One region of the Marinitoga sp. 38H-ov genome, then DNA from elsewhere that is predicted to be linked to it. Evidence: riboswitches for the same ligand, from Rfam matches in the RefSeq annotation. Region 1 holds a riboswitch; the other holds the start of a gene.
What was found. Region 1 has a riboswitch for thiamine pyrophosphate ahead of thiS (sulfur carrier protein ThiS). Riboswitches for the same ligand answer to the same signal wherever they lie in the genome.
Positions count from the first base shown of each region.

Region 2: linked by a shared signal. The riboswitch ahead of thiS (sulfur carrier protein ThiS) and the one ahead of thiS (sulfur carrier protein ThiS) in region 1 are both predicted to bind thiamine pyrophosphate.

Region 1 is NZ_LNGH01000053.1:78,548-83,919, forward strand. Features, by position in the region: gene thiH (2-iminoacetate synthase ThiH) at 1-540, opposite strand, end outside; gene AS160_RS10320 (thiazole synthase) at 542-1,309, opposite strand; gene thiS (sulfur carrier protein ThiS) at 1,302-1,499, opposite strand; TPP riboswitch at 1,554-1,663, opposite strand; gene AS160_RS10330 (hypothetical protein) at 1,916-2,233, opposite strand; gene AS160_RS10335 (hypothetical protein) at 2,224-2,796, opposite strand; gene AS160_RS10340 (hypothetical protein) at 3,122-3,709, opposite strand; gene AS160_RS10345 (aminodeoxychorismate/anthranilate synthase component II) at 4,295-4,885, shown strand; gene pabB (aminodeoxychorismate synthase component I) at 4,882-5,372, shown strand, end outside.
Region 2 is NZ_LNGH01000054.1:57,592-62,963, reverse strand. Features, by position in the region: gene AS160_RS10795 (radical SAM protein) at 1-1,031, opposite strand, end outside; gene AS160_RS10790 (thiazole synthase) at 1,033-1,800, opposite strand; gene thiS (sulfur carrier protein ThiS) at 1,793-1,990, opposite strand; TPP riboswitch at 2,048-2,157, opposite strand; gene AS160_RS10780 (hypothetical protein) at 2,246-3,388, opposite strand; gene AS160_RS10775 (hypothetical protein) at 3,394-4,299, opposite strand; gene AS160_RS10770 (hypothetical protein) at 4,850-5,344, opposite strand.

The DNA.
Region 1 (5,372 bases):
ATAATTTTCTTTATCATATGTTTCTTGATATAATGTGACTCCAATTAAACCAGAATTTATTAATATTTCATATTCTTTTTGACTTAATGAGTATGTTTCTATTGATATTTCTTTAAAATATTTTTTAGCCATTATTATGGTATAATTTAAATACTCAAAATCGCTATTAATTGGATCTTCGCCAGTTAAAATTAATATATGATCAATGCCTGTATTTTTTAAATAGATAAGTTCTTTTTCTATTTCATCATAATTTAGTTTTCTTCTATCGATTTTATTTAAAGCCTTAAAACCACAGTATTTGCAACCATTTATACAATAATTAGATATATATAATGGGGCATATAGAAAAATATTATTTCCAAAATATTTCTTATTATTCTTTATTACTTTCTTCGCCATTGTTCGAAGATCTGAATTTTCTAATAATCCAAAGATATCATTTATGAGGAAAAACTCTTTATTTAAATTCACACTGTGTTTATTCTTAATTTCATTTTTTATGTATTTTGAAATGTTATCAACATACTTTGAGAACATTTTAATCTCTTCCTATATAGTCGAACAATGGCGAAGATGCTTCTGCAAAATCATTTTCTTCTGGAATACCTGATAAATATGCTAAATGTCCAGCTTGTGCTGCTAATGAGAAAGCCTTTACCATTTTAATGGGATCATCGGCTATAGAAACTGCAGTATTTGCTAAAACTGCATGGCATCCAATTTCCATTGCTTCGGAAACGTGAGAAGGTTTTCCTATACCAGCATCTATTATTATTTTTGCATCAAATTCATTTAATAATATTTTCACTAATTCTTTAGTTGTAAAACCTTTATTTGTACCTATAGGGGCGCCTAATGGCATTAGTACTTCTGCTCCATTTTCTATCATTTTTCTTGCATCATATATATCTGGGTACATATATGGAAATACCTTAAATCCGTTATCTGTAAGTAATTTACATGCTTTAATTGTTTCTTGGTTATCAGGCATTAAGTATTTTGTATCATTTATTATTTCTATTTTTACCCAATCTGTTTTCATAAGTTCTTTTCCTGCTTTAGCAATCAATAATGCTTCTTCAGCATTTCTTGCACCCGAAGTATTCACCATAATTTTTTTTACATTGATATAATCTAAAATACTTTCATTCATATTACTATATGAAGCTCTACGCATAGCAACAGTAACAACTTCTATTTTTGCTTCTTCTATGGCTTTTTTCATAACATTGTAATCTCGAAATTTTCCTGTTCCCATGAAAAAAAGATTGTTGATTTCTTCACCATAAAAATTAATATCAACCACCTCCCACTACGGTAATGATTTCGATTTTATCATTTTCAGATAAACGATGTTCAGAATAATTCTTGATTGAGATAATCTCGCCGTTTTTTACTACAACAACAGGTTTATTACTGAAAGAGAGTTCTTCTAGTAATTCATTTAATGTACTACTTTTACACTCCATTGCTTTACCGTTTATATATACTCTCAAGAAATCACCCCCTGTTATAAAAAAATCTCCTGCACGAAGCAGGAGATTGATTATTTTTATCTCTGCTCCGCTCCTTTCGCCGGTATTATCCGGATCAAGTTATGAGGGTTAGAGGCTTCCACCTCAATCTCAGCTACGGATTAGTAGCTCCCCTGCGGATCTTTTTTATTCACTTTTCATTTTAATTATATCATTTCTGATTATATCATTATTTTTCTTTTATTTCAAGAGAGTTATTTTTTCTTTTTAAGTTTTGATATATTAATTATACCCCTTATGAAATATTTGAAGATATTCATCAAATTTTCTATTGATGATGTTTCAAAATTTTTTCTCACTATATTTAAAACTAGTTAAAGAATATTCTTTTTCAAAATATAAAAAAGGATATAAATTTTATAATGATAATCTTTATGTTATTCTCCTTTATATGCATAAAGATTTACTAAAATACTACCATCATTCAGTCCAGTTAAACCAATGATATTTTCCGGAATTTCATATATAACATCTTTTATTTTCCAATTTTCGGTATCAAGTATTATTAATTTATTATTGCTGTATATAGCAATATCACTATCACTTATAAAGGTTACAAAATATGGTGGATTTGTTATTATCTCTGGATAAGCATTATTTAAATTTATTTCTTTTATTGCTTTAGTTTTATTATTAAAGTATTCAAGTTTGATGTTACTTATAAGGACAACATCTCCTTTTGTATTTATATCCAAGTTATCTCCGCCAATAAAATTCTTTTTATAATAATATCTTCTTTGTTGTTTGTATTTATAATATGAAATTCTAACTCATTTTTATTTTGTATAACAAAAGATAAGAAATTATTATTGATTTTTAATGGATATGTATCGAAATATGATGAGTCTGAATAAGATTTTATCAATTTCCAATCCTTTTCAGATAAAGAGTATTGATAAATTTCTAAGCTATTATTTTTTTGATTATTATAAAAAAATACTACAGAATTGTCATTTGTTACAAAATGAAAAGTTGAATCATATGAAAGTATTGGGGAATTATCTAATGTAATAGCATTCCATTTAGCTAAATCATCTAAATTAGATACATATAAATTATTTCTCCCCTTATTTTCAAACAATATAATATTTCCATTTTTATTATATGCAACCTTATCGATACTTATATATTTTTCAATTTCTTTTGAGTATAAAAACTTAATTTTATAATTTTCTACTTCCATGGTTTTAATAAATTTATTAGCAGAAGGAATTAAAACGTTATAAGCTGCAAAAGTTAAAATAAAAAATACACTCATGATAAATCCCACTAAACTCTCTTTTTCATATTACCCCTCCTATCTTAATCTCCAATACAAATAATGTTATGGAGAATGATTTATATAATAAGTACCAGTGGAAATTGATACATAATATATTTTTGTAATTTCTGTTGAATATTCATCCCGCCCAATCCTAATTTAAAAGATTTAGACCAATTGTTCTAAAACTAGATGATAGTTTAAATACTGAATGATTATTTAATTCTAAAACCATTTTAAAACATTTTATTTCACTAAAAACAAAAAATAAACTCATGATTAATTTTATAGTTCCTTACTTTCATAGGAATTATTTTACTTTTTAATCTACATTTTTAGAGTAATTATAAACGGATTTTATCCAATCAATTTTTAATCCTTTCCATGTTCTTACGATATAAAAGGTTATTTCTTTATTTTCAGGATATTTTATTTTTCTGAGTTTTTCTTTCTTTATTACTCTTTTTATTATATTACCTTTAGAATCTAAATCATAGGATACTAAATCACCATTTATAATATGTACAATATATCCATTATTTACTTTTTTTATATTTAAACTTTTTGTATCTATGGATATAGCATCATCATCTAAATGTATATAATATTCTTTCATAAGTTTCTCTGATGTTTTTGGATCTAAAACATATTTTTTTCTTTCTTCTATCATTTTGTTTAAATAAGCTTTAAGGGAATCATTTATAGTATTAGAAGATAATGTATTGTCATTAAGGACGTTAAGGTAATATATTCTAGCATAAAACATTGTATCATAATATTTTTTTAATATAAGTAGTGGATTAAAATATGTGTTATATATAAATGTTATTAAAAAATATACTGATAATATTCCTAATATTAGATAAATAATAATTTTAAATAAATTTTTAGGGTTTTTCGTATTATACATAGCAATTTCCCCCATTTATACAAATTAAGTAACCATCTTTTTCTTTAAACATAAATTGGAAATATATTGTTAGAATCTTTTATATCAAGGTAATAACTTTTTTTCAATACTTAAATTTTTATTATAAGTATAAAGAAATTTAAGAAGAATATTGATAATATTTTCACAACGCATAAAAAAAGCTTTTTTATTTTATATATTTATAATTCAATTATCATTTTATCAAAAAAAAAGAAAGTAAATAAAATTGTAATTAAATTGCTATTAATTTTATATTTCCAAAATTAAATAAATTTACTTAATTATTATATTGTATGATATATTAATTAAGTTAAAAATTATATATATAAATAATAAAAATCAATTTCTGTTCTTTTGGTATTGACCAGATCAAGTTATGAGGGTTAGATGTTTCTGCTTCACTTTCAACCACTAATTAGTAGATCCTCTGCGGAATTTATTAACTTTTTATTATGTTAGATTATTTACTTTTTTAACTTACATGTATAAATATAATATATGATATAATTTGTATAATAACAATAATTCTTAATAAGAAAGTATTATAGAAGTTGAGGTGAAGTTATGATATTAATGATTGACAATTATGATTCTTTTACATATAATCTTGTTCATTACTTAAATATGCTAAAAGAAGAGGTTTTGGTGTATAGGAATGATAAGATAACAATAAGAGATATTGAAAGATTAAATCCTGATATGATTGTTATTTCGCCTGGTCCTAAAACACCAAATGAGGCTGGTATATCTTTAGAAATAATAAGAGAATTTAAGGAAAAAATACCTATTTTTGGTGTATGCTTAGGGCATCAAACTATTGCGCAAAGTTTTGGCGCTAAAATTATTAAAGCCAAAGAACCTATTCATGGTAAGGTATTTCCGATAATTCACAATAATAATGGTGTATTTAAAGGATTAAAAAATCCTTTAAATGTAACAAGATACCATTCTCTTATAGTTTCTAAAGAGAATTTTCCAGAAGATTTAGAGATTACAGCTGAATCAATCGATGGTGAAATAATGGGGATTAAACATAAGAAATATCCAATAGAAAGTGTTCAATTTCATCCAGAAGCTGTTTTAACAGAGCATGGACTTGATATGTTAAAAAACTTCTTATCTTTTGCTAAAAATTATAGGAAGGAGATATTATGATAGAAAAATTAAATACATCGATTAATTTAGTGGATATTTTTAATTCTATAATAGATAAAAAACATATAGTTTTTTTAGATAGTCAAAAAGATAAAAAAAGATTAGGAAAATATTCTTTTTTAGGAGTAAATCCATTTTTAATATTTAAAGCAAAGGATAATAAGGTTATTATAGAATATAATAATGAAATTAAAGAATATTACTCAAAAAATCCATTTATAGATTTGAAAGAGTTAATAAAAAAATATGAAGCAACAAATAATACTACATTTCCGTTTATTGGTGGAGCAATGGGTTTTATTTCATATGATAGTAATAAATATATTGAAAACATTGAATCAAAAGCAATAGATGATATTGGAATATATGATATTTATTTTCCTTTCTATGATTCTGTTTTAATATATGATCATAATAATGATGAATTATATTTATCTAGTCAAGATGAAAAAAAACATAATGAAATAAAAAATATAGTTTTTAATTC
Region 2 (5,372 bases), on a different contig from region 1:
CTTTTTATATAGTTAATAAACTCCTGAAAGTTTCGTTTATCTTCTGTTTCAAATTGCTTTATTGATTTTTTATATATAGTATAGCCACCAACATTTGTTGTTGAACCTGCTGACATCTTTGTTGCAATTCCTATGAGGGCATTTCTAAAATCCGCATTTTCACGAGTTGAAATATTTATATGAACTCTTGGAAAAATTAATTTTAAAGCTAAAATATAATGTATAAGGGTTTTATCTGAAATATTAAAAAATTTCTCTTTTACATTATATGCAGATTTTATCCTTGGAAAGGATATTGCATATTCTATCTCAGGATAATTTTTTAACAGATAATCCATATGATACGCAAGCATTATTATTTCAAATTCTGGTTCATATAATCCAAGCAATGCTCCAATATTTATTTCCCTAACACCAGATTTTATTGCATATTCGATTGTATCTAATCGTTTTTTATAATCGCTTTTTGGACCAAAAAGATGAACTTCTTTATATTTCTTTATACAATATGTCTCCTGATACATTGTAACACCTATTAATCCTGCTGATATTAGCTTTTTATATTCGTCTTCTTTTAAAGAATAGGTTTCTATAGAAACTTCTTTGAAAAATCTTTTCAATAATTTTATTGTATTATATAGATAATCTAAATCTGTGTTTATAGGATCTTCACCTGTTAATATGAGAACATGGTCTATACCTGCATCTTTTAAATATATAGCTTCTTTTTCTATTTCATTATAGATTAATTTTTTTCTCTGAATCTTGTTTGTTGCTTTAAATCCACAATATGTACAACCATTTATACAATAATTTGATATATATAATGGGGCGTATAAAAATATAACATCACCAAAGAACTTTCTGTTATTTTTCATTACTTTCTTCGCCATTGTTCGAAGATTTGTGTTTTCAAGCAAACCGAATATTTCATTTACAGCAAAAAAATCTTTTTTTAAGTTGATATGGTGTTCTTTTTTTCTTTCTTTTTCTATATATTTGATAATTTTTTCAACATTCTCAGAAAACATGTCAATCTCTTCCTATATAATCGAACAATGGCGAAGATGCTTCTGCCACCTCTTTTTCTTCGGGCATTCCTGATAAATATGCAAGTCTTCCAGCTTCAGCAGCAAGAGAAAAAGCCTTTACCATCTTGACAGGATCATCTGCTATTGAAACTGCTGTGTTTGCAAGAACTGCATGACATCCTGATTCCATAGCCTCTGCTACATGTGATGGTTTTCCTATTCCTGCATCTATTATTATCTTCACATTAAATTCGTTTAAAAGAATCTTTACAAGCTCCTTTGTTGTGAATCCTTTGTTTGTACCTATTGGTGAGCCAAGTGGCATTAAGACTTCTGCACCATTTTCTATCATTTTTCGTGCATCATATAAATCAGGATGCATATAAGGAAATACTTTAAAACCATTTTCAGTTAATAATTTACATGCTTTTATAGTTTCTTGATTATCCGGCATTAAATACTTTGAATCGTTTATGATTTCTATTTTTACCCAATCTGTATTCATTAATTCTTTTCCAGCTTTTGCAATTAATAATGCTTCTTCTGCATTTCTTGCTCCAGATGTGTTTATCATTATTTTTTTTACATTAATATAATCCAGGATACTTTCATTTGTATTACTATATGATGCTCTTCTCATTGCAACGGTAACAACTTCAATATTTGCTTCTTCTATAGCTTTTTTCATGATATTATAATCTCGAAATTTTCCAGTACCCATAAAAAATAGATTGTTAATTTCTTCACTGTAAAAATTGATATTAACCACCTCCTACTACGGTAATGATTTCAATTTTATCATTTTCAGATAAATGATGTTCAGAATAATTTTTTATGGGAATAATTTCGCCATTTTTTACTACAACAACAGATTTGTTACTGAAAGAAAGTTCTTCGAGTAATTCTTTTAATGTACTGCTTTTACACTCTTTTACTTTACCGTTTATATATAATCTCAAGATATCACCTCCTGATATAGAAAAATCTCCTGCACGAAGCAGGAGATTGATTTTTATTTTTATCTCTGCTCCGCTCCTTTCGCTGGTATTAACCAGATCAAGTTGTAAGGGTCAGAGGCTTCCGCCTCACTCTCAGCTACGGATTAGTAGCTCCCCTGCGGCTCTTTTTTATTTACTTTTTATAATCTCAATTTTGATTATACCATTATTTTACTTTTATTTCAAGAGAGTTATTTGTGTTTTTTAATCTTTAATTTATTTTTGATAGATTTCATCTAAAATTCCAATTTCCTTTGCTAATTTCAATGTGTTTTGAACATATATTCCTATAGTTTGTATAAAATTTTCATATATTTGTAGATATTTTATCAAATTTTCCACTGTTGACGTTTTAAAATTAAAGTTTACTAATATTTTTTTTATATCATTATACTTTTTTTGATAAAACAGATAATTTTTATACATAATATCTATGTTTCCTCTATAATAGAATTCTTCTTTCTTTTCATTAAATTCTGGAGAATTTAAATTATTTATTTTCCCTATATTTCCAAAATTGACATAAATCGAAATATTAAAATAATTACTTTTGAGTGAGTAGTTTAAAGATAAATTTACTCCTGAAAATTTAAATAAATTCAAACGAACACCATAATCATGGGTTTCAAAGTTTGTGTCTAAATAAAAATCTGCAATATTTGAAAAATTATTAATGTATGAATTTTTATCATTTAATTTATTTCCTAATTTAGATATTTCAAAATTAAGAGGTCCATCACTTATATTTATTTTTATCCTTTTTAAAATCTCTAAAAAACTTGGACTTTCACATAAATTTAAATATTTTATAGAAGTATCCATTCCTATAATATTTTTTAAATCTAATTCCATTTCTTCTATTGTAATTTTTTTAAAATATATTCTATTTTCTAATTCATTTATTATTTGAATATATTCCTCAGAATTTTCTTTCTTTTTTAGAATATCATTAATTTTTAAATATAGTTCAAGTAATTCTTTCTCGTTATAAATCATGGAATACAAATTTAAAATACGGTATATAACCTCATTCTTTTTTTGTTTTTTACTCAAAGAATTATATTCTTTTTCAAGATTATATCTAAATACTTTTGAATTTGCCATAATAATCGAAGAAATGGAAATAGATGTTGATAAATTAATAAAATTATTATTAAGAGTTAAAGATAAGTTAGGTTGAATAATATCTTTCAATAAATTAATTGTATTTAAATTATGCAATTTGCTGTCTATAACTTTTATTTCGTATGAGCTATTTGTCCCGGATAAAATAAGTTTTTCAAAAGAATATTCTTTTTCATTCCCAAACACAAAAATAGATATAAAAATTATTATTAAAAATGACAATTTTTTCAACATTTTTATTATCCTTTATAACCATAAATATTTATTAAAATACTACCATCATCTAAACCTGTTAAACCAACTATATTATCAGGTATTTCATATATAACATCTTTTATTTTCCAGTTTTTAGTATTAAGTATTATTAATTTATTACTGCTATATATAGCAACATCATTGTCATTTATAAAGGTTACAAAATATGGTTCATCCATTATTATTTCTGGATAAGCATCCATTAATTCTATTTCTTTTATTGTTTTAGTTTCATTATTATAGTATTCAAATTTTATATTGTTTATAAGAATTACATCTCCTTTTGTATTTACGTCTAATTTGGGTGAACCAATAAAATTCTTTTTTACCAGAGTATCATCGCTATTGGTTATATTTAAAAGATGAAGTTCTAATTTATCTTCACTATTTTGTATAACAAAAGATAAAAAATTATTGTTTATTTTTGATGGATTCATATCAAAATATACTGAATCTGAATAAGATTTTATTAACTCCCATTTTTTATCTGATAATGAGTATTGATAAATTTCCAAGTTTTTATTATTATTATAAAAAAATACTACGGAATTATCATTTGTTACAAATCGAAAAGTAGAATCATATGAAGGTATTGGGAAATTATCTAATGTAATAACATTCCATTTAACTAAATTCTCTAAATTGGAAATATATAAATTATTTTTTCCCATTTCCTTAAACAATACTATATTACCCTTTTTACCAAACGATATTTTATCAGTGTTAATATATTTCTCCATTTCTTTTAAGTATAAATATTTAATTTTGTAATTTTCAATCTCTACTGTTTCAATAAAATTTTTAGCACCTGGAATTAAGACATTAAAATCTCCAAAAATTAAAATAAAAGATACACTTAAAATAAATATCACTAAAGCTATCTTTTTCATATTTTCACCCCTCTCGTGTATAATGTTTTCATATAATTAATAAATCTGATATTTATTTTTAAAAAAAGAATTCTAAATCTGCATTATTATATAACTAAAGTAATTCTATCCATCATGTATAAAAGGTGCTTTGAATAGTCTGACTAATTTGGTATATATGATCCACTTCTTATTACAAAAAGAAAAAAGATCAAGGTAAATCTCAGAAAGATACTGTTATTTTTACTACTAGAAAATTAGTTAGAAGTATTTATTATATGCTTAAAATACACCTTACAATCTTATTGAATTATCTCAAACTTCTAAAAAATGGTGTTTTTAAAGGATAATAGTAATAATCAATAATAATTAATTAATAATTATTAACTAAATATTTCTATTTTTGCGCCCTTGTACAATACTTGTTTTTACCCTTTTTTCTATCTGTATTATTCTGAATTCTTTTAATCTTACATATTTGTAATTTTCATTGTTTTTTTATTTTCTCCTAGATTTATTCCAGAGACTATTTTAATTCCCCATAACAAATAATGTTATGGGGAATATTTGTTTACAGACCTTTTAATTCTGTTTTTGTGGTTTCACTAGTTACCGTTTTATAAAATAATTGATCAATACTCCTATCAACAGTTTTCATAGTGCCATCATCATAAATTTCTTTCTCTTCTACCCAGTATTTATAATAGTATCTAGTATGAGAAGTTTTTTTATATAAGTACCAACCATAATATGGGGGAATTGATACATTATATGTTCTTGTAATTTCTGTTGAATCCTCCTTTTTTGAACCTAATCCTAATTTACCCAAAATATCTATACTTAGCGACCAACTCCAGGAATTCGTTAACTTAATTGAATAATTAAAATTTTCAGATATCGAACTTCTATTTTCCTCACCAGTTACATATTCCCATGCTGTTTCACCTAATTTTGAACTATTTAAATAAGAATAATGATATTCAGTAACTGTCTTTAAGATATTTGCTGCATTTAAGCTTGTTACAAATAATACTATTAACACAATAAAAATATACCACTTTTTCATTACCATCCCTCCAATGTATTTTCTATGA